DNA from 3 places in the Kitasatospora griseola genome. Region 1 is predicted to be linked to each of the others. Evidence: riboswitches for the same ligand, from Rfam matches in the RefSeq annotation. Region 1 holds a riboswitch; each other region holds the start of a gene.
What was found. Region 1 has a riboswitch for cobalamin ahead of cobN (cobaltochelatase subunit CobN). Riboswitches for the same ligand answer to the same signal wherever they lie in the genome.
Positions count from the first base shown of each region.

Region 1 (10,221 bases):
CAGGAGCCCATGCTGGTGGAGATCGACGCCCAGGCCGTCGTCACCGACTGACGCCACTGCCGCAGCAGGCTCCGGCCGACCGCCGCGGCCGGCCACGAGAGGCTCCCGGCCGACCCGCCGGGGGCCTCTCGGCGTGCGGGCGGCCCCGGTTAGGGTGGTGTGTCCGAATCGCGTCGGCTCCGGGAGTCCGCCATGCACGTCCTGATCCTCGGCGGTACCAGTGAGGCCCGTCGGCTGGCGGAGGTGCTGGTCGCCGACCCGGCCCTGCGGGTGACGAGCTCACTGGCCGGGCGGGTGGCCCAGCCGCGGCTGCCTGCCGGGGAGGTGCGGATCGGCGGGTTCGGGGGCCCGGCCGGGCTCGCGGCCTGGCTGCGCGGGCACCGGGTGGACGTGCTGATCGACGCCACGCACCCGTTCGCCGAGACCATGAGCCGCAACGCGGCCCTGGCCGCCGCCGAGACCGGGACGCCGCTGCTGGCGCTGCGTCGTCCCAGCTGGCTGCCGCAGGACGGCGATCGGTGGCATCCGGTGCCGAGTCTGGCCGCCGCGGCCGAGGCCCTGCCCGCGCTGGGTGCCCGGGTGTTCCTGACCACCGGACGGCAGGGCATCGCCGCGTTCGCGCATCTGAACGCCCTGTGGTTCCTGGCCCGTTCGGTCGAGCCGCCGGTGTCGCCGATGCCCGCGGCCGTCGAAGTCCTGCTGGAACGTGGGCCGTTCACCCTCGACGGGGAGCGCGCACTGCTGCGGGCGCACCGCATCGACGTGCTGGTCACCAAGGACAGCGGCAGCGCCGCCACCGCCCCCAAGTTGACCGCCGCCCGCGAGCTCGGCCTGCCGGTGGTGGTCGTCCAGCGCCCGGCCGCCCCGCAGGGCGTGCAGACCGCCCCGGACGTCGCCGGGGCGGTCGACTGGCTGCGCCAGCTGGCGGGTTGAACGAACTGACGGAGCGTCAGGCCTCCGGGTAACGGCGCGGCGTCCACACCACGTCGTGCCCGCCGTCGCGCTGCACCCACTGGGTCTGGGTGGAGCCGATCAGCAGCAGGGTGCGCATGTCGACGTCGGCGGGGTCGAGTTCGGCCAGCGCGACGGTGCGGACCCGCTCGGTGGGGCCGCCGACGTCCCGGGCCAGCACCACGGGGGTCGCCGGGTCGCGGTACTCCAGCAGCAGGTCGCGCGCCGAACCCACCTGCGTGGTGCGGGACTTGGAGCCGGGGTTGTACAGCGCGAGCACCAGGTCTGCCTCGGCGGCGGCGCGCAGCCGGCGGGCGATCACCTCCCACGGCTTGAGCCGGTCGGAGAGCGAGATCACCGCGTAGTCGTGGCCGAGCGGCGCTCCGGCCCGGGACGCGGCGGCGTGCGCGGCGGTCATCCCCGGCAGGACGCGCACGGGGACGTCCCGGTAGGGGTCCTCGCAGGCGGCTTCCAGGACGGCGGTGGCCATCGCGAACACGCCCGGGTCGCCCGAGGAGACGACCGCGACGCGGCGGCCGCGACGCGCCAACTCCAGGGCGAATTCGGCGCGTACGCCCTCGACCTTGTTGTCGGAGCCGTGCCGGACCTGCCCGGCGCGGACCGGCACCCGGTCCAGGTAGGTGGTGTAGCCGACCAGGTCGGTCGCGCCGGCGAGCACCCCGCGCGCCTCGGGCGTCAGCCACAGCGGCCCGGCCGGGCCGGTCCCGACCACCACCACCTCGCCGGTCTGCGACGGCTGTTCGGCCGGGGCCGCGAACGCCTCGAACGGCTGCCCGTCGGAGTCGAGGGCGGCGACCCGGCTGGGCAGCACGGCGACCGAGAAGTACGGCACGCTGTCGGCGTCGATCTCGGCGAGCAGGCCGGTGCGTTCGCCGTCCATGGTGGCGCGCTCGACGTACCGGGCCTCGTCCAGGCGTCCGGCCCGTTCCAGGGCGCGGCGCACGGTGGGGAAGGTCCGGCCGAGCTTCATGACGACGGCGGAGTCGGTGGCGGCGAGGCGCGCGGTCAGCTCCTCCTCCGGCAGGGTGCCCGGAATGATCGTCAGCACCTCCTCGGCCTCCACCAGCGGGGTGCCCAGGCGGGCGGCGGCGGCGCTGATCGAGGTGACGCCGGGCACCACCTCGGTGGGGTAGCGGTGCGCGAGGCGCTTGTGCATGTGCTGGTACGAGCCGTAGAACAGCGGGTCGCCCTCGGCGAGGACGACGACGGTGCGCCCGGCGTCGAGGTGGGCGGCGAGCCGCTCGGACGCCTCCTGGTAGAAGTCGTCCAGTGCGCCCCGGTAGCCGCCGGGGTGGTCGGTGGTCTCCACCGTGACGGGGTACATCAGCCGCTCCTCCAGCTGACTGCCCGTCAGATAGCGCTCGGCGATGGCCCGGGCGTGCGAACGGCCGTGCCGCGCGCAGTGGTAGGCGATGACGTCGGCCCGGCCGATGAGTTCGGCGGCGCGCACCGTGATCAGCGACGGGTCGCCCGGTCCGACGCCGACGCCGTAGAGCCGACCGGTGGTCGCCGAGGAGGTTTCCTGACGGTCCGTCATTCCTGTTCGCTCGCAATCGCGTTGATCGCGGCAGCGGCTATCGCGCTGCCGCCCCGGCGGCCCCGGACCACCAGGTGTTCCAGTGCGGCCGGGTGTTCGGCCAGGGCCTGCTTGGACTCGGCGGCGCCGATGAAGCCGACCGGGACGCCGATCACTGCGGCGGGTCGGGGCGCACCGGCCTCGATCAGCTCCAGCAGGCGGAACAGCGAGGTGGGTGCGTTGCCGACGGCGACCACGGCGCCCTCCAGGCGGGGCAGCCAGAGTTCCATGGCGGCGGCGCTGCGGGTGGTGCCCATGGCGCGGGCCAGTTCGGGCACCGACGGGTCGGTGAGGGTGCAGATCACCTCGTTGTCGGCCGGCAGCCGCTTGCGGGTCACCCCGCTGGCCACCATGTTGACGTCGCACAGGATCGGCGCACCGGCGTGCAGGGCGCGCCGGGCGTCGGCGACCACGTTCGACGACCACAGCAGGTCCTCGACCAGGTCGGTCATGCCGCAGGCGTGGATCATCCGGACCGCGACCTGGGCCACGTCGGCGGGCAGCGCGGCGAGGTCGGCCTCGGCGCGGATGGTGGCGAAGGACTGGCGGTAGATGGCCGCGCCGTCCTTCTCGTAGTCGATCATGCGGTCCTCCGCCAGTCGGCATTGCGCGCCTCGGCGACTGCCTCGGCGAGGTCGTTCTCGGTCGTGTCGTTCTCGGCCGGGCCGTCCCCGGTCGGGCCGTCCCCGGTCGGGCCATTCCCGGTCATGTCGTTCCCGGCCGCCCCCTGCCCGGACGCCCCCGGCCACGTCGTCTCGCGGACGCGGCCGTCCACGGTGACGCGGTGTCCGGTGGCGGTGGCCAGCACGTCGACCCAGCGTCCGGCGGGGTGCCCGCAGCGGCGTTCGCAGCCGGACCAGTGCACGGGCAGGCCTTCGACGGGCGCGGCGGCGATCGCCCGGGCGGCCTGCGCGCGGACGTCGGCAAGCGCTTTCCCGCAACCGGGCAGGCCGGTGCAGGCGCTGACGCCTTCCCAGGGGCCGCCGGACTCCACCCGGAAGCCCGCGTCGGCGAGCCGCGGCAGCCACTGGGCCCCAGCCCCGGGCACGACGACGCCGCGCCACGGGGTGAGCCGCACGCTCCCGCCTCCGCCGCCACCCGCACCGCCCGGTCCGAGCGCGTCCGCCAGCAGCCGCCACTGCGCGCTGCTCGCCCGCCCGAACCGCAGCCCGACCGAGGCGGCGTCACCGACCGCGCCCAGCAGCGGCCGTTCGCCGACGAAGCGCGGCAGCGCCACGTCTCCGTCGGGCAGCTCGGCCTGCACTTCGCGCAGGTGCCAGGCGCGTCCGGCGGCCAGGTCGAGGAAGTGCCGGGCGGCGGCGAGCGCGGCGGGCACGGGGTGGTCGACGACGGTTCCGGTGCGGGCGCGGCCGAGGCGCAGCAGGGCGCGCCCGTCGCCGACTGCGATCAAGGTCACATCGGCGTCGAGGGCGGCGATGTCGCCGCGGCCGTCGTCCAGGGCGAACAGGAATTTGCCGGAGAGCCGGGCGGCCCACGGCGCGGCGCACAGGGCGGCGTCCAACTCCCGTACCCAGTGCGGCAGATCGACGTCGGGGCGGCCGCGTCCGTCCAGGCCGGCCAGGGGCGAGGCGGCGATGTTTCGGACGCGTTCGTGGGTGTCGGAAGGCAGCAGGCCGACGGTGCGCAGCCGTTCGGCGAGGTCGGCGGCGCACTGCTCGCGCAGGCCGCGCAGTTGGAGGTTGCCGCGGGAGGTGATCTCGACCTCGCCGTCGCCGAGCGCGTCGGCCGCGTCGGCCAGCGCCAGCAGCTGACGGTGCGTCAAGTAACCGCCGGGCAGCCGGAGTCGGGCGAGGTGGCCGTCCTCGGCGAGGTGCAGGCGGAGCGCGCCGGGGCAGGCGTCGGCGCGGCCTCGGTCGGGCCCGACGAAGGGTGCCGCGAAGGCGTCGGGTGTGGGTGGCATGGCGGCGAGCATACCCATGGCGGCGGGTCGCGCCACTGCCCCGAGTGTCGACCTCCGGTGTCGTGGGCCCGGTGAATGCCCAGCTCAGCGCGGGGTTCCGGGGTCGGCGCGGATCGGATCGGGGGCGCGTCGCAGGTCACACTCCCCCGATGCGCCGTCAACCCGTACGATGCTGGCGGGTGCCTTTCGAGGTGTCCCGGGCGCCTTTCGGGGTGTCCGCTGCCAGCGACGGCACAGCGGAGGAAGTCCGGTGAGAATCCGGTGCGGTCCCGCCACTGTGACCGCGGCTCAGTGAGCCGTGGGAGCCAGGAACTCCGGCCGTCCTCCACTGCCCGGGGCGAGGACCCCGAGGAAGGTCCGTGCCATGCGCCGTCGCATGCCCGCATCCTGGCGGGTGCCCGTGGGCTCTGTCCCCGTCGGGCCCTTCCGCGTCCTCGATCGCACCTGTGCTCCCACGACCGGGTTGTCCCCGCTGTCCGAGACGCCCGGGAGGGCTTTCGCATGATCCTGCTGCTGTCCACGTCCGACACGGACCTGCTGAGTGCCCGGGCGTCGAACGGTCCGGTGCGGTTCCGGTGGGGCAATCCGGCCCGGCTGGATCCGGCCGGGCTGCCCGAACTGCTGGACGGCGTCGAGCTGGTGGTGGTTCGGCTGCTGGGTGGGCGCCGGGCCTGGCAGGAGGGTCTGGACGCGCTGCTCGCGGGGCCGCGTCCGGTGGTGGTGCTGACGGGCGAGCAGGCGCCGGACGCCCAGTTGATGGAGTTGTCGACGGTGCCGGCGGGCATCGCCGCGGAGGCGCACGCGTACTTGGCGCACGGCGGTCCGGCGAACCTGGCGGAGCTGGGCGCGTTCCTGTCGGACACGGTGCTGCTGACCGGTCACGGTTTCGCGCCGCCGGCGTCGGCTCCGTCCTGGGGCCCGCTGGAGCGCACCGCGCACTCGTCGGAGGGGCCTTCCGTCGCGGTGCTGTACTACCGGGCGCACCACATGAGCGGCAACACGGCGTTCGTGGAGACGCTCTGCCGGGCGATCGAGGCGGAGGGCGCGCAGGCCCGGGCGTACTTCTGCGCGTCGCTGCGCGGTGCGGAGCCGGAGCTGCTGGCGGAGCTGGGCGCGGCCGACGTGATCGTGACGACGGTGCTGGCGGCGGGCGGCACCCGACCGGCCGACGCGCAGGCCGGTGGTGACGAAGAGGCTTGGGACGCGGGCGCGTTGGCGGCGTTGGACCGGCCGATCCTGCAGGCGCTGTGCCTGACCTGGTCGCGGGCGCAGTGGGAGGGCAGCGACGACGGGCTGTCGCCGTTGGACACGGCGACTCAGGTCGCCGTCCCGGAGTTCGACGGCCGGCTGATCACCGTTCCGTTCTCCTTCAAGGAGGTCGACCAGGACGGACTCACGGTGTACGCGGCGGACCCGGAACGTGCGTCGCGGGTGGCGGGCATCGCCGCGCGGCACGCCCGGCTGCGGCACACTCCGGCGTCCGAGCGCCGCCTGGCGCTGGTCCTGTCGGCTTATCCGACCAAGCATGCCCGGGTGGGCAACGCCGTCGGCCTGGACACCCCGGCGTCGGCGATCCGGCTGCTGGAGCGGCTGCGCGCGGAGGGCATGGACCTGGGCGACAGCCTGCCCGGTCTGCACACCGAGACCGAGCACCAGCACGACGGCGACGCACTGATCCACGCGCTGATCGAGGCGGGCGGCTACGACCAGGCGTGGCTGACGGAGGAGCAGCTGGCCCGCAACCCGGTGCGCATCCCGGCCGCCGACTACCGGCGCTGGTACGCCACGCTCCCGGCGGCGCTGCGCGAGCAGGTGGAGGAGCACTGGGGTCCGGCGCCGGGCGAGCTGTACGTGGACCGTTCGCAGAACCCGGACGGCGACCTCGTGCTGGCGGGTCTGCGCTCCGGCAACCTGCTGGTCCTCGTCCAGCCGCCGCGCGGGTTCGGCGAGAATCCGGTGGCGATCTACCACGACCCGGACCTGCCGCCGAGCCACCACTACCTGGCGGCGTACCGCTGGATCGCGGCGGCGCAGGAGGACGGCGGGTTCGGTGCGCACGCGGTGGTGCACCTGGGCAAGCACGGCAACCTGGAGTGGCTGCCGGGCAAGACGGCGGCGCTGTCGGCGGAGTGCGGTCCGGACGCGGCGCTCGGCGATCTCCCGCTGGTCTACCCGTTCCTGGTGAACGACCCGGGCGAGGGCACCCAGGCCAAGCGCCGGGCGCACGCCACGCTGGTCGACCACCTGGTGCCGCCGATGGCCCGCGCCGATTCGTACGGTGACATCGCGCGCCTGGAGCAGTTGCTGGACGAGCACTCGAACATCGCGGCGATGGACCCGGCGAAGCTGCCGGCGATCCGGGCGCAGATCTGGACGCTGATCCAGGCCGCCCGGCTGGACCACGATCTCGGTCTGGACGAGCGGCCGGAGGACGACGGCTTCGACGACTTCCTGCTGCACGTGGACGGCTGGCTGTGCGAGGTGAAGGACGCGCAGATCCGCGACGGCCTGCACGTGCTCGGCCAGGCCCCGAGCGGCGCCGACCGGGTCAACATCGTGCTGGCGATCCTGCGGGCGCGGCAGATCTGGGGCGGCGTCAGCGCGCTGCCGGGGCTGCGGGAGGCGCTCGGCCTGGACGAGGCGGCGCTGACGCTGGGGGCGACGGACGCCGCCGAGGCGCAGGCGCGGGCGTTGGTGGAGGCGATGGAGGCCGAGGACTGGAACCCGGCCGCCGTCGAGAAGGTCGCGGCCGGTCTGCCGGCCGCCGTGGCGGAAGTGCTCTCCTTCGCGGCCGCCCAGGTGGTGCCGCGGCTGGCGTCCACCACGGACGAGTTGGACGCGGTGCTGCACGCGCTGCAGGGCGGGTTCGTGCCGGCCGGGCCGTCGGGTTCGCCACTGCGCGGGTTGGTCAACGTGCTGCCGACCGGCCGGAACTTCTACTCGGTGGACCCGAAGGCGGTGCCGAGCCGGCTCGCCTGGGAGACCGGGCAAGCGCTTTCCGCCTCCCTGATCGAGCGGTACCGGGCCGACAACGACGGCCAGTTCCCGCCGTCGGTGGGCCTGTCGCTGTGGGGCACCTCGGCGATGCGCACCGCCGGCGACGACATCGCCGAGGCGTTCGCCCTGCTGGGCGTCCGGCCGGTCTGGGACGACGCCTCGCGCCGGGTCACCGGTCTGGAGGCGATCCCGCTCGCCGAGCTGGGCCGGCCCCGGATCGACGTGACGCTGCGCATCTCCGGCTTCTTCCGGGACGCCTTCCCGCACGTGGTGGCGCTGCTGGACGACGCGGTGCGGCTGGCGGCCCGCCAGGAGGAGCCCGCGGAGCAGAACTTCGTCCGCGCCCACGTGCAGGCGGACCTGGCCGAGCACGGTGACGAACGCCGGGCCACCGTCCGGGTGTTCGGCTCCCGCCCGGGGACGTACGGGGCGGGCCTGCTGCAGCTCATCGACAGCCGGGACTGGCGCACCGACGCGGACCTGGCCGAGGTGTACACGGTGTGGGGCGGCTACGCGTACGGCCGGGACCTGGACGGGCGACCGGCCCGGGAGGAGATGGAAAGCGCTTACCGCCGGATCACGGTGGCGGCGAAGAACACCGACACCCGCGAGCACGACATCGCCGACTCCGACGACTACTTCCAGTACCACGGCGGCATGGTGGCCACGGTGCGCGCGCTGACCGGCAGCAGCCCGGCGGCGTACATCGGCGACTCGACCCGCCCGGAGACGGTGCGCACCCGCACCCTCACCGAGGAGGCAGCCCGGGTGTTCCGGGCCCGGGTGGTGAACCCGCGCTGGCTGGAGGCGATGCGCCGGCACGGCTACAAGGGCGCGTTCGAGATGGCCGCGACGGTGGACTACCTGTTCGGCTACGACGCCACCACCGGCGTGGTCGCGGACTGGATGTACCAGAAGCTCACCGAGGAGTACGTCCTCGACCCGGTCAACCGCGAGTTCTTCGCCGAGGCCAACCCGTGGGCCCTGCACGGAATTTCGGAACGCCTGCTGGAGGCCGCCGAGCGCGGCCTGTGGGCGGAGCCGGACCCGGCGCTGCTGGCCGAGCTGCGGCAGGTCTTCCTGGAGACCGAGGGCGACCTGGAAGGCGAGTGACGGCGGAGCCCGCCACCGGGCCGGGGCTCGAAACCGGGCCGGGGCTCGAAACCGGGCCGGGTACCGACGCACGCCGGAGGTGAACGTCGGGACCCGGCCGGGGCCGGAGGTGAACGTCGGACGACACTTGACGTGCCGATGATCGCGAAGGGGTGTCTTCCGGCCCGCCCGGGCGGACAATTTCCGCATGAGCCTGCGAACCGCCCTGACCCGCCCGGCGCGCTACGGCGCGCTGGTCGCGGGCGCGCTGCCCGTCCTGACGTTCCCGGGTGCCGGCCTGGCCGCCCTGGCCTGGGTGGCGCTGGTGCCGGGGCTGCTGCTGATGCGGGCGGCGGGCACGGCGCGCGAGGCCGCGGTGCGCGGCTGGTGGTTCGGCGCGGGGTTCATCCTGACCGCCATGTACTGGCTGATCCCGTCGATCGGCCCGGCGCTGCCGCTGCTGGCGGTGGTGTTCGGGGTGCTGCAGGCACCGGTGGGCGTGGCGGTGTGGTGGCTGCTGCACGGCGAGTTGACGCTCCGCCGGTCGGCGGCGGCGCTGGTGGTCGTCCCGGCGGTGTGGGTGAGCGCCGAGTTCGCCCGGTCCTGGCATGCGCTGGGCGGGCCGTGGGCGCTGCTGGGCGCGTCCCAGTGGGAGCATCCGGCGGTCCTCGGCCTGGCCTCGGTCGGCGGGGTGTGGCTGGTGAGTTGGGCCCTCGTCACGGTCAACACGGCATTGACGTTGCTGGTGCTGGCCCGCGAGGTGCGGCTGCGGGCACTGGCGGTGACGACCGCGCTGGTCGCGGTGGTGTCGGGTCCGGCGGCGTTCGCCGCGCAGCCCGCGCCGGCGACCCGCGGTTCGGCGTCGGTGGCGCTGGTGCAGGCGGGCCAGACCACGGACGAGCGGGCCCGGTTGGAGGCGAACGTCCGGATCACCCGCTCGCTGGCGGGCCGCCCGGTGGACCTGGTGGTGTGGGGCGAGAGTTCCACCACCGCCGACCTCGACCGGGACGGCGCCACCCTCGACCGGCTGACCGCGCTGTCGCAGTCGACGGGCGCGCAGCTGCTGGTCGGCGAGGACGCCCGGAAGGCGGACGGCCGGATCTCCAAGGACGCGGTGCTGGTGGATTCCTCCGGCATCGCGGCGCGATACCGCAAGATCCGGCTGGTGCCGTTCGGCGAGTACATTCCGCTGCGTCCACTGCTGGGCTGGATCGCGGGGGTGAGTTCGGCGGCGGGCGAGAACCGGGCCCCGGGCCGTTCGGTGCACCTGCTGCCGGTGGTGGGCCAGGGCGGCCGCCCGCTGCCGGTCGGCGCGCTGATCTGCTTCGAGTCGGCGTTCCCCGACATGTCGCGCACCGCGTCCCGGCAGGGCGCCGAGCTGATCGTCTACCAGTCGGCGACCTCGACCTTCCAGTCCACCTGGGCGCCGGCGCAGCACGCCTCGCTGGGTGCGATCCGCGCGGCGGAGACCGGCCGGCCGGTGGTTCAGGCGGCGCTGACGGGCGAGTCGGTGGCGTACGACGCGCAGGGCCGCCGGCTGGCGCGGCTGACCACGGCCGAGTCGGGCGCGGTGACGGTCCACCTGTCGCCGGCCGATCCGACGGCCCGGACGTGGTACGTCCGGCTGGGCGACTGGGTGCCGTTGTCGGCGCTGGCGGTGACG
Region 1 is NZ_CP173360.1:1,002,770-1,012,990, forward strand. Features, by position in the region: gene ACI1MP_RS04940 (RidA family protein) at 1-51, shown strand, start outside; gene ACI1MP_RS04945 (cobalt-precorrin-6A reductase) at 193-933, shown strand; gene ACI1MP_RS04950 (precorrin-2 C(20)-methyltransferase) at 950-2,509, opposite strand; gene ACI1MP_RS04955 (precorrin-8X methylmutase) at 2,506-3,132, opposite strand; gene ACI1MP_RS04960 (hypothetical protein) at 3,129-4,469, opposite strand; cobalamin riboswitch at 4,663-4,801, shown strand; gene cobN (cobaltochelatase subunit CobN) at 4,971-8,579, shown strand; gene lnt (apolipoprotein N-acyltransferase) at 8,767-10,221, shown strand, end outside.

Region 2 (10,221 bases), 5.8 Mb from region 1:
GGCCTTCCGCCACACCTCGGTCATCGCGGCCGTCGCCTCCGGCACCATCGCGGGCTTCGGCCTCGGCTCCTACGAACTCGCCCTGCGGGCACTCGCCGAGCAACTGACCACCCGCTGAGCGGCCTCCGGCCCGGTGGCGGACTTGTGCCCGCCACCGGGCCGACGTGTACATTCGGCGCAGGGAGGTGACGGTGAGCCAGTACGCGCAGAGCCACCAGCCGGGGGGCCAGGTGCCGGGGGGGCAGGGCACGCCTCCGTTTCCGACGGCCCCTCAACAGCCGTACCCCGCAACGCCGCTGCCCGCCACCACCCAGGCGATCCCCACCCTCGGACCGACCGCGCCCCGACCCGACCGGCCGACCGTCCCGCTCAAGGCCGTCGCCCCCGTCGCCCCCAGCGGCACCGGATACTTCGTGCTCGCCAGCGGCGGCGCCGTCCAACTCCCCGCCCCGCCAGCGCCGATGCCCGCGCTGCCCGCCCCCCTGCCCACCGGCCCGATCGCCGTCCTCCTGATAGGCCCCGCCGGCGCCGGCAAGACCACCGTCGCCCGCCACTGGGCCGAACGCCGCCCCACCCCCACCGCGCACATCAGCCTCGACGACGTCCGCGAATGGGTCCAGGCCGGCTTCGCCAACCCGCAGTCCGGCTGGAACACCGCCTCCGAGGCCCAGTACCGCCTCGCCCGCCGCACCTGCGGCTTCGCCTGCCGCAACTACCTCGCCAACGGCATCTCCTGCATCATCGACGACGCCGTCTTCCCCGACCGCCCCGCGATCGGCCTCGGCGGCTGGAAACGCCACATCGGCCCCGGCATGATCCCCGTCGTCCTCCTCCCCGGCCTCGACCGCGTCCTCACCCGCAACGCCGAACGCTCCGGCAACCGCCGCCTCTCCGACGACGAGGTGGCCCGCATCCACGGCCGCATGGCCGGCTGGCGCACCTCCGGCCTCCCCATCATCGACAACTCCAACCTCACCGTCCCCGAAACCGCCGCCGCCCTCGACCAGGCCATCCTCACCCGCCTCCACCAGGGCTGACCCCACCCGGGCCTGGGCCTGGTCCTGGTCCGCTGCGCGGGGCTGTGCTGCGCTTGCCTTTCCGCTGCGCGAGTGTGTCCCTTGTTCGACCTGCAGGTTTCCGCTGCGCCGCTTTCGCCGGTGGCTTCGGGAGGCGGGGTTTTGGGCTCTGTCGGGGTGTCGGTGGGGGCTGGGAGAATGGGGGTGTTGGACGGGAACGGATGAGGAGTTGACGCGGGTGCCCGAGGGGCATGTGGTGCATCGGTTGGCGGGGCTGAACGGGGAGCTGTTCGGGGGGCGGGTGGTGGGGGTTTCTTCGCCGCAGGGGCGCTTCGCGGAGGGGGCGGCGCTGTTGGACGGGCGGGTGTTGGATGTCGCGGAGGCGCACGGGAAGCATCTGTTCCTGGGGTTCGGGGACGACTGGCTGCACGTGCACCTGGGGTTGTACGGGAAGTACGAGTTCGGGGTGGGGGAGGCGCCGGCGCCGGTCGGGCAGGTGCGGTTGCGGATGGTGAACGAGGGCGGGTTCGCGGATCTGCGGGGGCCGACGGCGTGCGAGGTGATCACGCCGGGGGAGAAGGCGGCGTTGCACCGGCGGCTCGGGCCGGATCCGTTGCGGGCGGGGGAGCTCGGGGACGCGGCGTGGGAGCGGATTTCCCGGAGCGGGACGTCGGTGGCCGCGTTGTTGATGGACCAGAAGGTGCTGGCGGGTGTCGGCAACGTGTACCGCGCGGAGGTGCTGTTCCGGTTGGGGATCAGTCCGCACCGGGCGGGGCGGGAGCTGCGCCGGGCGGAGTGGGACGCGATCTGGTCGGAGCTGGTGGCGCTGATGCGGGAGGGTGTCGCGGCGGGGCGGATCGACACCGTCCGGCCTGAGCACACGCCGGAGGCGATGGGGCGGCCGCCGCGGGTGGACGACCACGGTGGTGAGGTGTACGTGTACCGGCGGCAGGACCAGCCGTGTCTGGTCTGTGGGACGCCGGTGCGGACGGAGGAATTGGCGGCCCGGAACCTGTTCTGGTGCCCCCGCTGCCAGCAGTCCTGACGCTCCGTCACCAAATCGGGCCGCGGGGGAAGCCTTGACGGAAGGTTGACCGCTCCTTGGGCGAGGGCTCCGGGGCCCGCTCCTATTGTCGGGTTCATGTCCGCACAACCGTTCCGGGGCCCCCGTCCGACTCCGGCCCTTCCGGTCCTGCCGTACCGCAAACCCACCAAGGGTCGTGATTACTGGGTGCTGGACGACGTGCTGCCGGACCCGGACGCGGTGCGCGCCCGGCACCTGGCCCGTACCGACTGGGACGAGGGGTATCCGCACAAGCCGGAGTCCTGGCCTGGGCTGCGGGGGATGCCGGGCCTGGAGCCGGACGAGTTGGCGTACGTCGAGAAGCTGGTGCGGGAGACCGTCGGGGTGCCCAGGGTGTGGGCGCTGAGCGAGGCCGAGGGCGGCACCTTCAACCACAACTGCGTGCAGGTGGTGGGGGAGGGGGAGTGCGAGCCGCGTCCGCACACCGATTCGCGTTCGCTGTGCCGCTACGCGGCGGTGCTGTACCTCAACCCGAACGTGCCGAAGCGGTGCGGGACCAGTTTCTACCGGCAGAGCCTGCCGGGCGGCCGGCTCGGCGGGAACACGGTGGTCGCCCCGCACAACAACCTGGTGGACGCGCTCGGCACCCGTTTCGTCCCGCCGGACTCGTTCACCGAGGATCTGGCCGTCCCGCACCGCTACAACCGGCTGCTGCTGTACACCGCCAACCTGATGCACACCGCGACCGAGTACTACGGCACCACACTGGACGAGAAGCGGATGACCTGCGTGTTCTTCTGGATGGCCTGACCCGCCGTCACCTCGCGGGGCGGGGTGATCTGCGACACCTCCGGAGGGGTCCGCTCTTGCCGCTGCACCCGGGACGGTTCTACGGTGGACGGGCCGTGGTGTTCGGGAAGCCGGTGCACTGTGCTCGTCACAGGAGTCCGGAGCGGCCCTCGCCACTGTGATCGGGGAGTCGTCGGCTCCCACCTCGTGCCACTGGCCGTTCGCGGCCGGGAAGGCCGGGCGCCGACGCCGAACACCCCGTCAGCCAGGAGACCGGCCACGGCATCTCACGAAGTGATCCACGAGGTGCTGGAGCGTGATGCGCGGATGACCGCGTCCGATTCGACCATGCCCGGAAACGTCCCGGGCTCCCCTGTTCCTGCTTTCCGCTGGCGCCGCGAGGACACCTGGCGCACCGCCGGCCTGATGGCGGTGATCCTGGCCCTGCACGTGGCGGCGTTCGGGACGCTGCTGTTCCTGGTGGTGCCGGAGAAGTACCAGGTGGGTACCCAGGTGTTCGGCGTGGGCCTGGGCATCACCGCCTACACCCTGGGCATGCGGCACGCCTTCGACGCCGACCACATCGCGGTGATCGACAACACCACTCGCAAGCTGATGGCGGACGGCCGCCGGCCGGTCTCGGTGGGCTTCTGGTTCGCGCTCGGGCACTCCTCGATGGTGGTGCTGATGGCCGCGCTGGTGGCCGGCGGGGCCGCGCTGGCGGGCACGCTGATGGACGAGGGTTCGACGACCCATCAGGTGCTGGGCACCATCGGCACCACCGCCTCGGGGGCGTTCCTGTACCTGATCGCGGCGCTCAACCTGGTGGCCCTGCTGGGCATCCTGCGGGTGTTCCGGGCGATGCGGGCCGGCCAGTACGACGAGGCCGAGCTGGAGAAGCACCTGGATTCCCGGGGTTTCCTGGCCCGAGTGCTGAGCCGGGCGACCCGGTCGATCACCCGGCCCGGCCAGATGTTCCCGGTGGGCATGGTGCTGGGCCTGGGCTTCGACACCGCCACCGAGGTCACCCTGATGGTGATGGCGGGCTCGGGCGCGGCGTCCGGCCTGCCCTGGTACGCGATCGTCTGCCTGCCGCTGCTGTTCGCGGCCGGGATGAGCCTGTTCGACACCCTCGACGGCACGTTCATGAACTTCGCCTACCAGTGGGCGTTCTCCAACCCGGTTCGCAAGGTGTACTACAACCTGACCATCACGGGTCTGTCGATCGCGGTGGCCTTCGTGATCGGCACCATCGAGCTGGTCGCGGTGCTGCACGACAAGTTCGGCCTGGACGATCCGGTGTCCGACTGGATCGCCGGACTCAGCCTGGACAACGTGGGCTTCGTGATCGTCGGCCTGTTCGTGGTGGTGTGGGCGGCGGCGATCGGCTACTGGCGGATCGCCCGACGGTCCAAGGCGTTCGCCGGGGCGGGGGTCTGAGCCCGCGTGGCCTGACGGAACGTCAACCTGCGGCCAGGATCAGCGTTCCGGCGACCGCCAGTCCGGCGCCGACCACCTGGACCCGCAGCAGCCGTTCCTTGAGCAGGCCGCGCGCCATCAGCGCCGTCACCACGGGGTAGAGCGAGGCCAGCACCGCCGCCACCGCGACCGAGCCCAGGTGGGTGGCGGCGGCGTACAGGCCGTTCGCGGCGACGTCGGCGACGCCGACGGCGGTCAGCGAGGGCAACGAGCGGGCCGCGCCGCGCAGTTCGAGCGGCTCCCGGCGGGCGGCGGCGGCCAGCATGCCGATGCCGACCACCGCGTTGGTCAGTCGTTGCACGCACAGCGTCAGCAGCAGTCCGCCGCCGGTGCTGGCGTAGCCGATCAGGGCGAGCACCGCGCCGAACGCGAACGCGGCGGAGAGGGTGAGGACGAGCACCTGGCGGCTCACGGCCGGTCCGCCGCGCTGCGGGCCGCCCGCCAGCGCGACCCCGGCGATCGCCACCAGGATCCCCAGCCCCTGGACGACGCCCGGCCGCTCGCCGAGGAACAGGCCGACCCCGATCGGCACCAGCACGCCGACGGTGGCCAGCGGCGAGACCACGCCCATCGGTCCGAGGGCGAGGGCCCGGTAGAACGCGAGCAGGGCGAACGGCCCGAGCACGCCGGCCGCGACGGCGTACCAGAGCGCGGGACCGGCGTCCGCCCAGCCGCCGGTGGCGGTGACGGCCACCGCGAGGACCAGGGCGGCCGCGGTCTGCGAGAGCACCACGACGCCGAGCGCGGGCAGTCGGCGGGTGATCGTGCCGCCGCCGTAGTCGGCGACGCCCCAGAGCAGGCTGGCGAGCAGGGCGAGAGCGGCGCTCATGAGGCCGGGAGCGCGTCGGGTCGGGGCAGCATGGTGGACTCCGCAGTACAGTCGGTGGACCTGTCGTGCGGTCGCAGCATAGTTCACCCCCCTGAACCGACCCAACCAATATATTGGACTCAAGCGTGCCGGAACCCGATCTCGTCACCCAGGCCCTCGCCCGCAACCTCAAGCGGCTGCGCACCGAACGCGGCCACACCCTGGACGCCCTCGCGGCCCGCTCCGGCGTCAGCCGCGGCATGGTGGTCCAGATCGAGCAGGCCCGCACCAACCCCAGCGTCGGCACCGTGGTCCGCCTCGCCGACGCCCTCGGCGTCTCGATCGCCCGACTGCTCGACTACGACGAGACCTCGGTGGTGCGGATCGTCCCCGCCGAGGAGGCCGTGCGGCTGTGGAGCGGCCCGGACGGCGGCAGCGGCGTCCTGCTGAACGGCATCGAGGCCCCCGGTCCGCTGGAGCTGTGGAACTGGCACCTGCGCCCCGGCGAGACCCACGCCTCCGACCCGCACCCGGCCGGCACCGTCGAGATCGCCCGGATCGACGAGGGCGAACTCACCCTGGTGCTCGACGGCCGCGCCCACCGCATCCCGGCCGGCTCCACCGCCTCCTACGAGGCCGGCACCGCCCACAGCTACCGCAATGAGGGCGACGTCGACTGCCGCCTCACCCTGGTGGTCTCCGTCCCCCCGCCGACCGGCAAATGAGCCCGGCCGGCAAATGAGCCCGGCCGGTACGTGAGCAGCCCGATCGGGGCATGGGCAGCCCGGTCGGGGCATGGGTGGGGGCCCCGGGAGACTCCCGGGGCCCCTCACCGGCTGTCGGTCAGAGGCCGTACCTGCGGCGGTACAGCTCCACCCGGCCCGCAGTGTCCAGCAGGCGGGCCTTGCCGGTGTAGAACGGGTGGCTCGCGGAGGACGTCTCGACGTCCACCACCGGGTACGTCCGCCCGTCCGTCCACTCGACCGTCCGACCGCTCGACGCGGTGGAGCGGGTCAGGAACGACAGGCCGCCCGTCTTGTCCCGGAACACCACCGGACGGTACTCGGGGTGCACTCCCTGCTTCATCTGCTCCTCCTTCTGCAAGCCCTCGAACTGCTCAATTCCGTTGAACGTCAACGGGTTTCGCGGAACTCCACGTGCCGCCCGGCCACCGGGTCGAACTTCCGCAGCACGATCCGGTCCGGGTTGGTCCGGCGGTTCTTGCGGGTCACGTAGCTGAAGCCCGTGCCCGCCGTGGACCGGAGCGTGATCACCGGTCGCAGCTCGCTGCGCGCCATCTCGAACCTCCCAATCCCGGCAACGATTGCCGTTTTCATGTGGCCACAACACGGCCCCGCCCCTCGGCATTCCCGCCCACCGATCGGGCCCGTCCCGACGGGCGGCCCCCCGGACCCGTTCGTAGGCTCGGAGACATGTCCGACGCGCACGCCGCCCGACGCGAACGCCTCCGCGAGTACTGCAGCGCCTCCGGGGCCGACGCCGCGCTGATCACGCGCGCCGCGAACGTCCGCTACCTCACCGGCTGCCCGCCGTGCGGCGCCGCGCTGCTGCTCACCCGCGAGCGGGCGGTGCTCGCGCTGCCGGAGGACGTGCCGCCCGAGGAGGCGGTGGAGCGGGAGGTGGACGAGGAGGTCACCCGGCTGCCGGTGCCCGCCGAGACGGACGCCGCGGTCGCCGCCGCCGAGGCCGCGGCCCGGCTGCGGGTTGCGGACCTCGCCGTCGAGGAGCACGACCTGACGGTCGACCGGCACCGCGCCGTCGGCCGGCTGGCCGCGCCGGCCCGGCTGCTCGACCTGGACCGGGCGGTGGAGCGGCTGCGGGTGGTCAAGGACGAGCACGAGCTCGCCGACCTGCGGATCGCCGCCGAGATCGCCGACCAGGCGCTCGGCGAGCTGCTCGAATCGATCCTGGTCGGCCGCACCGAACGCCACCTGGCGATGGAGCTGGAGCGCCGGATGATCGACCACGGCGCCGACCGGGCCGCCTTCCCGGTCTCCGTGGGCACCGGCAGCCACTCCGGCCTGGAGCGCCACCAGCCCACCGACCGCCGGGTCGAGGAGGGCGACTTCCTCACCGTCGCCCTGGGCGCGCAGTACCGCGGCTACGGCATCTCCACCGCCCGCACCTTCGTGATCGGCGCCGCCCCGGCCGCCTGGCAGGTCGAGCTGCACCGCCTGGTGTTCCGGGCCCAGCGGGCCGGTCGGGAGGCGCTCGGGCCGGGCGTCGAGCAGCACGTCCCGGACGACGCGGCCCGCTCGATCCTGCAGGCCGCGGGCCACGCCGAGCACGCCGTCCACCCGCTGGGACACGGCATCGGCCTGGAGATCAGGGAGGCTCCGCGCCTCGGCCCCGCCGACATGGGTAAACTGGACAATCGCGTGCCGGTCACCGTCGGTCCAGGAGTGCATCTCCCGGGTCGCGGCGGAGTCCGGATCGAGGACACGCTCGTGGTGCGGCCTCCCGAGGAGGGCGGGCCCGAGCTGCTCACCATCACCACCAAGGAGCTCCTCGCGCTGTAGTCCCACAGGCTTCGGCGGCGCACTGCTTGGTGTTCTTTGACAGCGGACATATCAGGAGTAAGTGCGCCCGTGGCTACCACGAACGATCTCAAGAACGGCATGGTCCTCAAGCTGGACGGCGGCAAGCTCTGGTCCGTCGTCGAGTTCCAGCACGTCAAGCCCGGCAAGGGCCCGGCCTTCGTTCGCACCAAGCTGAAGGAGGTCCTCACCGGCAAGGTCGTCGAGAAGACCTTCAACGCGGGCATCAAGGTCGAGACCGCCAACGTCGACAAGCGGACGATGCAGTACTCGTACCGCGACGGCGAGACCTTCATCTTCATGGACATGGACACCTACGACCAGGTCCCGGTCGACGCCGCCACCGTCGGCGACGCCGCCAAGTACCTGCTCGAGGGCTTCGAGGCCCTGGTCGCGCAGAACGAGGGCGTCCCGCTGTACATCGAGCTCCCCGCCGCGGTCGAGCTGGTCATCTCCGAGACCGAGCCGGGCCTGCAGGGCGACCGCTCCACCGGTGGCACCAAGCCCGCCACCCTGGAGACCGGCGCCGAGATCCAGGTGCCGCTGTTCGTCACCACCGGCGAGAAGGTCAAGGTCGACACCCGCGACGGCAGCTACCTCGGCCGGGTCAAGTAATCGTGGCCTCTGCTCGCACCAAGGCCCGCACCCGGGCCTTCCAGATCCTGTTCGAGGCGGACCACCGCGGCGTGTCCCCCGAGCGGGTGCTCGCCGACTGGGTGGCGCGCTCGCGCGACCCCCGTCCGGACGAGGGCATTCCGCAGGTCGCGGAGTACACCATGCAGCTGGTCGAGGGCTACGCGCAGCACGCGCGCACCATCGACGACCTGATCTCCACCTACGCGGTGGGCTGGACGCTCGACCGGATGCCGATCGCGGACCGCAACGTCCTGAGGCTCGGCACGTACGAGCTGATCTGGGAGGACGGCACCCCCGACGCGGTCGTCCTGGACGAGGCCGTCGAGATCGCCAAGGAGTACTCCACGGACGAGTCGCCGGCCTTCGTGAACGGTCTGCTCGCCCGGTTCCTGGAGCTCAAGCCGACCATTCGGCGCTGAGCCCGCAGTGCCCCTCGAAGGCCGTCGGACCTGTTGGTCCGGCGGCCTTCGCGCGTAAGCTACCGGCAAGTAATGAGTTTCGCGCCTGCGCAGAAGGGCCTCAGCCATGCCGGAGATCACCAGCGAGTTCGACCGGGGCATCGCGCTCACCCCGCACCCCGACGAGCCCGGCCGCTACGACGGCGAACTCGGCGACGGCTGGCAGATCGGCGGCGGCGTCAACGGCGGACTGCTGCTCGCCTTCGCCGCGCACGCCCTCGCCCTGGAGGCCGGGCCCGGCCACCCGCACCCGCTGACCGTCAGCGGCACCTACGTCTCGCCGTCCCGCCCCGGGCCGGCCACCGTCCGCACCGAGATCATGCGCCGCGGCCGCACCCTGGCCACCGGCAGCGCGATCCTCTCCCAGGACGGCGAGGAACGGCTGCGGGTCACCGCCGCCTTCACCGACCTTGCCGCCCTCGACGGCGAGGTCGCCACCACCGCCGTGCCGCCCGTGCTGCCCGCCCCCGAACAGTGCATAGGGATCGAGCACGCGCCCAAGGAACTCATCTCCCAGGCCGCCCTGTTGCAGCGGATGGACCTGCGCCTCGACCCGGCCACCGTCGGCTGGGCGCTCGGCCAACCGTCCAAGGAGGGCCGCATCCAGGGCTGGTTCAAGCTGGCCGACGGCCGCCCCGCCGACCCGCTGTCGCTGCTGCTCACCGCCGACGCGCTGCCCCCGGTCACCTTCGACCTGGGCCGCCCCGGCTGGGCCCCCACCATCGAACTGACCGTCCACCTGCGGGCGTTGCCCGCGGACGGCTGGCTGCGGGTCTCGCACGCCACCCGCAACGTGGCCGGCGGTTACTTCGAGGAGGACTGCGAGATCTGGGACGAGGACGGCCGCCTGGTCGCCCAGTCCCGCCAGCTCGCCAAGACCCCGCGGTAGGCCCGTTCCTGACGGTCGGTTGCAGAGTTGTGACAGCCCGTGTGTGTGGGACGGGTGCGGATGGGGAGAAGTGGGTCAGCAGTTGCTCGACCGAGATCCCCGGGAGCCACCGATGTCCAGGAACAGCCGCCGGCCGCGCCGTTGCGGTGCCGAGCCCTCGCGCCGCAGCGACGAGGCCTTCGTCACCGGGATCCTGACCGACGAGGCCGACTTCGCCCGGGCGCGGGAGTGGCAGCTCACCGACGCGCCGGACTACGACACCTACCTGCGGGAGGCCGCCGGGCTGCTGGCCGGGGCGGTGGACGGGTACGCGACCGTCCGGGCCCGGATGTTCCACCCGGACGACTTCGCGGACTACTGCCTGCTGCACGGCGTCGACCCCGGCGAGCAGGCCGCCCGGGACGGCTACCTGGTCAACCCGCCGCTGCAGACCCAGCTGGTCACCTACCGCGGTGAGGACCTGGCCGACTTCGTGCCGCGCCTGGTCCGGGCCCGCGAGGGCGGTCTGACGCTGCGCCACGCCGACCTGGTGATGGACGGCGCGCTGTGCGAGGCGGAGCTGGC
Region 2 is NZ_CP173360.1:6,768,648-6,778,868, forward strand. Features, by position in the region: gene aroQ (type II 3-dehydroquinate dehydratase) at 1-118, shown strand, start outside; gene ACI1MP_RS30695 (AAA family ATPase) at 192-1,037, shown strand; gene ACI1MP_RS30700 (Fpg/Nei family DNA glycosylase) at 1,255-2,061, shown strand; gene ACI1MP_RS30705 (DUF6445 family protein) at 2,158-2,850, shown strand; cobalamin riboswitch at 2,930-3,126, shown strand; gene ACI1MP_RS30710 (HoxN/HupN/NixA family nickel/cobalt transporter) at 3,178-4,269, shown strand; gene ACI1MP_RS30715 (EamA family transporter) at 4,292-5,137, opposite strand; gene ACI1MP_RS30720 (XRE family transcriptional regulator) at 5,263-5,841, shown strand; gene ACI1MP_RS30725 (type B 50S ribosomal protein L31) at 5,960-6,202, opposite strand; gene rpmG (50S ribosomal protein L33) at 6,250-6,414, opposite strand; gene ACI1MP_RS30735 (aminopeptidase P family protein) at 6,550-7,656, shown strand; gene efp (elongation factor P) at 7,726-8,289, shown strand; gene nusB (transcription antitermination factor NusB) at 8,292-8,729, shown strand; gene ACI1MP_RS30750 (thioesterase family protein) at 8,836-9,657, shown strand; gene ACI1MP_RS30755 (hypothetical protein) at 9,770-10,221, shown strand, end outside.
Region 2: linked by a shared signal. The riboswitch ahead of ACI1MP_RS30710 (HoxN/HupN/NixA family nickel/cobalt transporter) and the one ahead of cobN (cobaltochelatase subunit CobN) in region 1 are both predicted to bind cobalamin.

Region 3 (10,221 bases), 2.4 Mb from region 1:
GGCTTCGCCGGCCTGACCGCGCCCGAGTGGCTGCGCCGCAGACTGGGCGACGGCGAGCTCGGCGGCGTCGCCCTGTTCGGCCGCAACATCCGCACCCCGCAGCAGGTCGCCGCGCTGACCGGTGAGATGTACGCGCTCAACGGCGACGTGCTGATCGCCATCGACGAGGAGGGCGGCGACGTCACCCGCCTCGAAGTGACCAGCGGGTCCTCCTACCCGGGGAACCTGGCGCTCGGTGAGGTCGACGACACCGACCTCACCGAGCGGGTCGCCCGCTCCATCGGGTTCGACCTGGCCGCCGTCGGCGTGAACCTCAACTACGCGCCCGACGCGGACGTCAACTCCAACCCGGACAACCCGGTGATCGGCGTCCGGTCCTTCGGCGGCGACGGCGACCTCGCCGCCCGGCACACCGCCGCGTACGTCCGCGGCCTGCAGTCCGCGGGCGTCGCGGCCTGCGCCAAGCACTTCCCCGGTCACGGCGACACGGCCGGCGACTCGCACCTCGGGCTGCCCCGGATCGACCTCGCCGTCGAACAGTTCGGCCAGCACCTGCTGCCCTTCCGGGCCGCCATCGCGGCCGGCGCGAAGAGCATCATGACCGCGCACATCCTGTTCGACGCCTACGACGCCCAGCTGCCCGCGACCATGTCGCAGCGCATCCTGACCGGCCTGCTCCGCGAGGAACTGGGCTTCGACGGGCTGATCGTCACCGACGGCATCGAGATGGGCGCCATCTCCGGCACCCACGGCGTCGCGGCCGGCTCGGTGCGGGCCGTCGCGGCCGGCGCCGACACCATCTGCGTCGGCGGCGGCCTGCACGACGAGGACGCCTTCGTGTACCTGCGCGACGCGCTGGTCTGGGCGGTCCGCGAGGGCCGACTCTCCGCCGAACGGCTGCACGAGGCGGCCGAGCGCAACCGGGCGGTGGCCCGCTGGTCCGCCGCCGTGCGGGCCTCGCTCGTCGGCCGGCAGGGCGAGGTCGGCGTCGGCCTGGCCGCCGCCCGCCGGGCGCTGCGGATCACCGGCGAGCTGCGCCCGCTGGCCGGGGTGCCGCACGTGGTCGAGTTCTCCCCCGGCGCGAACATCGCGGCCGGCGAGGACACCCCGTGGGGCGTGGCCGGCCCGCTGGGCGAGCTGGTCCCCGGCACCACCTCCAGCCGGGTCTCGCCGCCGGCCACCGTCACCGAGGGCTCCGGCCTGCTGCACGTGGCGGTCGCCGCCGAGGACGCCGAGATCGACGTCGCCCCGCTGCTCGGCGCGGCGGTGGGCCGTCCGCTGGTGCTGGTGGTGCGCGACGTGCACCGCCACGCCTGGATGCGCCGGGCCGCGCTCGCCCTGGTGGAGCACCGCCCGGACGCCGTGGTGGTGGAGATCGGCACCGCCCACGGGCTGGCCGGACTGTTCGCCCCGCTCGGCGTCACCACCCTTGCCACGTACGGCGGTTCGCGGGTCTGCGCGATCGCCGCGGCGGAGGCGCTGGCCGGACTCGCGGTGACCGCGGCCGCCGTCGGCTGAGACACTCGGGTACGGGCTCGGAACGGGCGCCAGGCGCTCCGTTCCGGGCCCGTCGCATGCCGGTTTGCCCGCAGGCGCTCCCGCTTGCTTCCCCGTGCGTGCAAACATGTGCTGTTACATAGGACTTAGGGGTCCGTTAAGGACCCGTCTCCAACGAGGAGTGAGAGCTGCCATGAGTGGCGACAGGGATTCGGCGGCGCTCGCCGAGGGCTCCACGGTGCCGACCCAGACCGGCCCTGCCACCGCCACGGCCCGGGTGCCGAAGTACTACGGCCTGAAGCGGCACCTGCTGCAGCTGACCGAGACCCAGCCGGCCGGCACCCCGGTGCCCCCGGAGCGGGCGCTGGCCGCCCAGTTCGACACCTCCCGCACCACCGTCCGGCAGGCACTGCAGGAGCTGGTGGTCGAGGGCCGGCTGGAGCGCATCCAGGGCAAGGGCACCTTCGTCGCCAAGCCGAAGGTCGCGCAGGCCCTGCAGCTGACCTCGTACACCGAGGACATGCGCGCCCAGGGCATGGAGCCGACCTCCCGGCTGGTCGAGGTCGCGTACATCTCCGCCGACGAGCGGCTCGCCCCGCTGCTGGACATCAAGCCCGGCGGGCGCGTCCTGCGGATCGAGCGCCTGCGGCTCGCGAACGGCGACCCGATGGCGATCGAGGTGGCGCACCTGTCGGCCAAGCGCTTCCCCGCGCTCCGACGCAACCTCGCCAAGCACAACTCGCTGTACACCGCGCTGCGCGAGGTCTACGGCGTGACGGTCGCGGAGGCCGAGGAGACCATCGAGACCACCCTGGCCAACCCGCGCGAGGCCGGCCTGCTCGGCTCTGACCTGGGCCTGCCGATGCTCCAGCTGTCCCGGCACTCCTTCGACGCGGACGGCGCGCCGGTGGAGTGGGTGCGGTCGATCTACCGCGGGGACCGGTACAAGTTCACGACGAGGCTGCAGCGGCCCGCGTAGGCAGCCTCCGAGCGGCCCGCGTAGACAGCCTCCGGCTGGTCCGGAACAACAACAGCACGACCAGGCTGCAGCGGCCCGCGCAGGCGGCCCGAACAGCCGTCGCGGAACGATCGGTTGACAGGGTAGTGACACAAGTCACTCCCCTGCCCTACTCTCGCGGAGACCTTTCGATCACCGAAGGTACTGCTCGGCGGACGTACAGCGATGTGCGTTGCGGTGCCAGTGAGGTGACTCCTCGTCATCCCGGGAGCCGCTCGTGTCGTCGTCTCAATCGCCATCCGCGGGCGCGCTGCCCGTGGTCTCCCCCGCCCGGGTACTGGCCGGCCTGTGCCTGCTGGTGCCGATCGTGGTGGTGCTGTGGGTGCCGTCGTACAGCAAGACCGATCCGGCGCTCGGCGGCATGCCGTTCTTCTACTGGTACCAGCTGATGTGGGTGCCGCTGTCGGCGGTGTTCACCACCTCCGCGTACCTGCTGCTGCGCCGGGACGAGGCGGCCCGCAAGGCCGTCCCGTCCGTCGCGGTGCAGGTTCCGTCCCAGCCGGACGGGGGTGAGCAGTCGTGAAGCACGTGGACTGGACCGCGATGACGGTCTTCCTGCTGTTCTTCGCCGCGGTCACCGTGATGGGCTTCCTGGCGTCGCGCTGGCGCCGGGCGGACGACGCGCAGCACCTGCACGAGTGGGGTCTGGGCGGCCGCAGCTTCGGCACCTGGATCACCTGGTTCCTGCTGGGCGGCGACCTGTACACCGCGTACACGTTCATCGCGGTGCCGGCGCTGGTCTACGGGGCGGGCGCGGCGGGCTTCTTCGCGGTGCCGTACACGATCATCGCGTACCCGTTGGTGTTCCTGATCCTGCCGCGGCTGTGGTCGGTGTCGCGGGTGCACGGCTACGTGACGACGGCGGACTTCGTGCGCGGCCGGTACGGGTCGCGCGGGCTGTCGGTGGCGGTGGCGCTGACCGGCATCCTGGCGACCATGCCGTACGTGGCGCTGCAGCTGGTGGGCATCCAGGCGGTGCTGGACGTGCTGGGCGTCGGCGGCTCCGGGAACTGGTTCCTGCAGGACCTGCCGCTGTTCCTGGCGTTCGGCGTGCTGGCGGCGTACACGTACTCCTCGGGCCTGCGGGCGCCGGCGCTGATCGCCTTCGTCAAGGACACCCTGGTGTACGTGGTGATCCTGGTCGCGGTGATCTACATCCCGATGCGGCTGGGCGGCTACGGGCACATCTTCGACGCGGCGGCGCACAAGTTCACTCCGGACCCGGTGACCCACAAGGCGCCGGGTTCGCTGGTCACCGGGCCGGCCGCGCAGTGGTCGTACGCGACGCTGGCGTTCGGGTCGGCGCTGGCGCTGTTCATGTACCCGCACTCGGTGACGGGCGTGCTGGCGGCGAAGTCCCGCAACACGGTGCGCCGCAACATGGCGATCCTGCCGACGTACTCGCTGATGCTGGGCCTGCTGGCGCTGCTGGGCTTCATGGCGATCGCGGCCGGGGTGGGCAAGGGCGACAAGAAGTTCAACGCGCAGCTGGCGGTGCCGCAGCTGTTCGCGGACATGTTCCCGAGCTGGTTCACCGGGGTGGCGTTCGCGGCGATCGGGGTGGGCGCGCTGGTGCCCGCCGCGATCATGTCGATCGCGGCGGCGAACCTGTTCACCCGCAACGTCTACAAGGAGTTCCTGAGGCCGGACGCCACGCCGGCCGACGAGACCCGGGTGGCGAAGATCGCCTCGCTGCTGGTGAAGGTCGGCGCGCTGGCGTTCGTGCTGGTGATGGACAAGCAGGCGGCGATCAACATGCAGCTGCTGGGCGGCGTGTGGATCCTGCAGACCGCGGTGGCGCTGGTTGCGGGTCTGTTCACCCGCTGGTTCCACCGCTGGGCGCTGCTGGCCGGCTGGGCGGTCGGCATGCTGTACGGCACCTGGAAGGCGTACGGCATCGCGTCGCCGGCCACCAAGCACTTCGGCGGCTCGGCCGCGAAGATCCCGATGATCGGGGAGGTCGGCTACATCGGCCTGACCGGGTTCGTGCTGAACCTGCTCGTCGCGGTGGTGCTGACGCTGGTGCTGCGGGCCCTGAAGGCCCCCGAGGGGGCCGACGAGACCGCCAGGGCCGACTACTCCGCGGAGGCCGGCGACGAGGCCGTGGAGCGGGCCCCGCAGCCCACGCTGGCGCACTGACGCGTGCGGGGGCGCAACGCGCCCCCGAATGCGCCCTTGGGTCGCGCCGTTGCCTCGATCGACACTGGGGTGACGGCGCGATCATCTGTTATGACAGCCCTTTTCGGGAGAGACCGGGGAGAGACGAGCACCACCGACGCAGCACCGACAACGGGGAGCCACCGCCAATGACCGACCTCACCACGGTACGCACCGGGCACCGCACCCAGACCGACGGCGGGCGGCGGCTGCCGTCGGTCCTGATCGCCACCCGGCACGGCGAGTCCACGGCCAACGTGGAGTTCCGGCACGCGGACTCCAGCGGCGCCCTGACCGTCCCGATCACCTGCCGGGACGCCGACATCCCGCTCTCCATGCGCGGCCAGGCCCAGGCCCACGACCTGGGCCGGTGGTGGGCCGCCCGGCCGCCCGCCGACCGGCCCCGCTCGGTGTGGTGCTCGCCGTACGTGCGCACCGCGGAGACCGCGAGAATCGCCCTCGCCCAGGCGTCGGGGCTGGGCGCCGTCCCGGTCGGCCTGCCGATCCGCTACGACGAACGGCTGCGCGACCGCGAGCTGGGCGTGCTGGAGATGCTCACCAAGGCCGCTATCGAGCGCGACCACCCCGCCGAGGCCGAGCGCCGCCGGCGGATGGGCGAGCTGTACTACCGGCCGCCCGGCGGCGAGTCCTGGCTGGACGTGGCGCTGCGGGTGCGCGGCCTGCTGCGCGACCTGGGTGAGGAGGAGGCCGGGCGGCCGGTGCTGCTGGTCGCGCACGACTGCACGGTGCTGATGCTGCGTCACGTGCTGGACCGGCTGGGCGAGGAGGAGCTGTTGGCGCTGCCGCCGGTCGCCAACTGCTCGACCAGCGTGTGGCGGGCCCGCGAGGGCCGGCTGCGGCCGTCCGGCTGGAACGAGACCGCGCATCTGTCCTGATGCCCGTCAGGCGGACCGGAGCCCGGCGGTCCGCACCGGGCCGCCGTGGCCGCCGAAGGCCCGCCGGTAGGCCTGCGGGGTGGTGCCGAGGCGGCGGCCGAAGTGGTGCCGCAGGGTGGCGGCGTTGCCGAAGCCGCAGCGGGCGGCGACCGCGTCCACGCTCTCGTCGGTGGACTCCAGCAGGCGCTGCGCGAACAGCACCCGCTGGCCGGTCAGCCAGCGGTGCGGGGTGGTGCCGGTCTCCTGCTGGAAGCGCCGGGCGAAGGTGCGCGGGGACATGTGGGCGTGCCGGGCGAGGTCGTCCACGCTGGTCTCCCGGTCGAGGTGGCGGCGCATCCACTCCAGCGTGCCGGCCAGCGAGTCGCCGTCGCCCTCGGGCAGCGGGCGGCTGATGAACTGGGCCTGCCCGCCGTCCCGGTGCGGGGCGACCACCATCCGGCGGGCGATCTCCCGGGCCACCTCGGCGCCCTGCACCTTGCGGACCAGGTGCAGGCAGGCGTCGATGCCGGCCGCGGTGCCGGCCGAGGTGATCACCGGGTCGTCGTCCACGTACAGCACGTCGGGCTCGACGGTGGTCAGCGGGAAGCGCTCGGCCATCAGCTCGGCGTGCCGCCAGTGGGTGGTGCTGCGGCGGCCGTCGAGCAGGCCGGCGGCGCCGAGCAGGAAGCTGCCGGAGCAGATCGACAGCAGGTACGCGCCGCGCGCGTGGGCGGCCCGCAGCGCCTCGCACAGCGCCTCGGGGTAGTGCTCGCGGATGCCGGTGGCGGTGGCGATCACCAGGTCCGCCTCGGCGAGCCGCTCCGGGCCGTACGGGACGTGGACGTCGAAGCCGGCGTGGGTGCGCATCGGGCCGGGCCGGTCGGCGACCAGGCCGAACTCGTACACCGGCAGGCCGGTGTCGCTGCGGTCCAGGCCGAACACCTCGCAGGCCACCCCCAGCTCGAAGGGGTGGATCTCCTCCAGCACGATCACCGCGACGTTCTTCAGCATCCGCCCAGCATGGCAGTGGCAGGATTTCGCGGCAACGGTGCGTTCCTGCCACCCGTGGCGGGCGGCCGGCGCGCGGAGAGTGGGGCCATGACCTCTGCGCTCGCCCTGCTGGGCCTCCTCGCCGGCTTCGGACTCCTCGGCGTCCTGGTCGGCCGGGACCTGGACCGCAACGCCCGGCACGGCCGGGACGACCGGCCCCGGCCGACCGGCCGGCCCTTCGACCCGGACCTGGCCGACCCGCGCCGGACGCGGTCCGGCACACTGTCCGGATGCACTCCCCGATCGTCCGCCGCGCCCTCGACCACGACCTCGCCGGAGCCGGGGAGGTCAGCGTCGAAGCCTTCGTCGGCGACGGCCACACCCGTCCCGACTCCGGCTACGTCGAGCTCCTCCGGGACACCGGGCGCCGCAACCGGGAGGCCGAGCTGCTGGTCGCCGTCGACGGCGACGGGACGGTCCTCGGCTGCGTGACGTTCGCCGCAGGCGGCACCCCCTGGGCGGACATCGCGCTCCCGGACGAGGGCGAGATCCGGATGCTGGCGGTCGGCGCGGCCGCCCGCGGGCGCGGCGTCGGACGGGCGCTGGTGGGCGCGGCGATCGACCGCAGCCGGGAACTCGGACTGGCCGGGATGGCGTTCTCCACCCGGCCGGAGATGACCGCGGCGCACCGGATCTACGATGCTCTGGGCTTCCTCCGCACCCCCGAACGGGACTGGGAGGCGGCCCCCGGCATGGATCTGATGGTCTACACGATGCGGTTCTGAGGCCCCTCGGGCGCGGTTTCCGTTGTCTACGCGCGGCACCACGACGCGACACGCGCTACTACATCTGGTGCCGCCAGCTCCAGCCGCCACAACATGTATGCTCGACCTCGCTGTCGAAGCAGGGGAACCCGGTGAAAGTCCGGGACTGCCCCGCAACGGTGAGCGGGCTGTAGCGACGCCCGCACAGTCCGAGGACCTGCCGACGGTGTGCGACACGGCATCCCCGCAGACGCCATGCAGCACTGTTTTGCCGTCCGGCCTCGCGGGCGGGCCGGGGGTGGGTCTTTCGCGCGCCGTTCGATCGTTGTCGGCGTGCCGTCCTCCCCTGCCGCACGCGTGCCGTCGGACACCTCGATCCACGTCCGTCGCCGCCACAGGAGAGAGTGCGCCTTGACCGTCGCCGCCTCAGTCACCCTGCCGTCCCAGGGATCCGCCGACGCCTTCACCGACCCCGGTGCGGCGCTGCTTCGGCTGCTCACCGACCGCAGCACCGACCTCCCCCAGGTGGACCCCGGCCACGTCGCCGCCGCCGCGCTGCGCGGCCGCCACGCCGGCTCGGACTTCGCCGAGCTGCGCGGGCTGGCCGTGGAGGCCGCCGCGTCGATGATCGCCGAGGACCCGCAGTACTCGAAGCTGGCCGCCCGCCTGCTGGCCATGGAGATCGCCGACGAGGCCGCCACCCAGGGCGTCACCTCGTTCTCCGCCTCGATCGCCGTCGGCCACGCCGAGGGCCTGATCGGCGACGCCACCGCCGAGTTCGTGGCCGCGCACACCGCGCTGTTCGACTCGCTGATCGACGCCGCCGGCGACGACCGCTTCGAGTACTTCGGCCTGCGCACCGTGCAGTCCCGCTACCTGCTGCGCCACCCGATCACCCGCAAGGTGGTCGAGACCCCGCAGCACTTCCTGCTGCGCGTGGCGGCGGGCCTGGCGGTCGGCACCTCCGAGCAGTCGGTGCTGGAGGTGGCCGAGCTGTACAAGCTGATGAGCCGCCTGGAGTACCTGACCAGCTCCCCGACGCTGTTCAACTCCGGCACCCGGCACCCGCAGATGTCCTCCTGCTACCTGCTGGACTCGCCGCTGGACAACCTGGACTCGATCTACAACCGGTACGCGCAGATCGCCCGGCTGTCCAAGCACGCCGGCGGCATCGGCCTGTCCTACTCGCGGATCCGCTCCCGCGGCTCGCTGATCCGCGGCACCAACGGCAAGTCGAACGGCATCGTCCCGTTCCTGCGCACCCTGGACTCCTCCGTGGCGGCGGTCAACCAGGGCGGACGGCGCAAGGGCGCGGCCTGCGTGTACCTGGAGACCTGGCACGCCGACATCGAGGAGTTCCTGGAGCTCCGCGACAACACCGGCGAAGAGGCCCGGCGCACCCACAACCTGAACCTGGCGCACTGGATCCCGGACGAGTTCATGCGCCGCGTGAACGCCGACCAGGACTGGTCGCTGTTCTCCCCGGCGGACGTGCCCGAGCTGGTCGACCTGTGGGGCGCCGACTTCGACGAGGCCTACCGCAAGGCCGAGCTGGCCGGCAAGGCCGTGCGCACCATCCCCGCGCAGACCCTGTACGCCCGGATGATGCGCACCCTGGCGCAGACCGGCAACGGCTGGATGACCTTCAAGGACGCTTCCAACCGGGCCGCCAACCAGACCGCGCTGCCGGGCCGCACGGTGCACTCCTCGAACCTGTGCACCGAGATCCTGGAGGTCACCGACGACTCCGAGACCGCGGTCTGCAACCTGGGCTCGGTCAACCTGGGCGCGCACGTCGCCCCGGGCGCCACGGCCGACGACCTGATCAACGCCATGGACTGGGACCGCCTGGACGCCACCGTGCGCACCGCGGTGACCTTCCTCGACCGCGTGATCGACATCAACTTCTACCCGACCACCGAGGCCGGGACGTCCAACTCCCGCTGGCGCCCGGTGGGCCTTGGCGTGATGGGCCTGCAGGACGTCTTCTTCAAGCTGCGGCTGGACTTCGACTCCGCCGAGGCGAAGCAGCTGTCCACGCTGATCTCCGAGCGCATCATGCTCACCGCGTACGAGCGCTCCGCGGACCTGGCCGAGCAGTTCGGCCGCCACGAGGCGTACGGCGAGACCCGCGCGGCCCGCGGCCAGCTGCACATCGACCACTTCGGCTCGGCGGCCCCGCAGTGGACCGGCCGCTGGGAGGCGCTGCGGGCCCGGATCGCCGTCACCGGCCTGCGCAACTCGCTGCTGCTGGCGATCGCCCCGACCGCGACCATCGCCTCCATCGCCGGCGTCTACGAGTGCATCGAGCCGCAGGTGTCCAACCTGTTCAAGCGCGAGACGCTGTCCGGCGAGTTCCTCCAGGTCAACCCGTACCTGGTGCGCGAGCTGAAGGAGCTCGGCGTCTGGGACCAGCAGACCCGGGACGAGCTGCGCGAGGCCAACGGCTCCGTGCAGGACTTCAAGTGGCTGCCGGAGAACGTCCGTTCGCTGTACCGCACGGCGTGGGAGCTGCCGCAGCGCGCGCTGATCGACCTGGCCGCCGCCCGGCAGCCGTACATCGACCAGAGCCAGTCGCTGAACCTGTTCATGGCGGCGCCGACCATCGGCAAGCTGTCCTCGATGTACGCGTACGCGTGGAAGGTCGGTCTGAAGACCACCTACTACCTGCGTTCCCGTCCCGCGACCCGGATCGCCCAGGCCGCGTCGGGCGCCGCCCGCACCGCCGCGCCCGTGCCGGTGCAGACCCCGACCCTCAGCCAGGCCGAGCAGGACGCCATCGCCTGCTCCCTGGAGAACCCCGAGTCCTGCGAGGCGTGCCAGTAATGAGCTCCGAAGACCAGAAGAAGATGCTGCTCGACCCGGGCTTCGAGCTGACGCTGCGTCCGATGCGCTACCCGTCGTTCTACGACCGGTACCG
Region 3 is NZ_CP173360.1:3,360,218-3,370,438, forward strand. Features, by position in the region: gene ACI1MP_RS14990 (glycoside hydrolase family 3 protein) at 1-1,518, shown strand, start outside; gene ACI1MP_RS14995 (GntR family transcriptional regulator) at 1,691-2,476, shown strand; gene ACI1MP_RS15000 (DUF3311 domain-containing protein) at 2,733-3,038, shown strand; gene mctP (monocarboxylate uptake permease MctP) at 3,059-4,654, shown strand; gene ACI1MP_RS15010 (histidine phosphatase family protein) at 4,822-5,568, shown strand; gene ACI1MP_RS15015 (helix-turn-helix domain-containing protein) at 5,575-6,558, opposite strand; gene ACI1MP_RS15020 (GNAT family N-acetyltransferase) at 6,828-7,322, shown strand; cobalamin riboswitch at 7,403-7,541, shown strand; gene ACI1MP_RS15025 (ribonucleoside-diphosphate reductase subunit alpha) at 7,713-10,127, shown strand; gene ACI1MP_RS15030 (ribonucleotide-diphosphate reductase subunit beta) at 10,127-10,221, shown strand, end outside.
Region 3: linked by a shared signal. The riboswitch ahead of ACI1MP_RS15025 (ribonucleoside-diphosphate reductase subunit alpha) and the one ahead of cobN (cobaltochelatase subunit CobN) in region 1 are both predicted to bind cobalamin.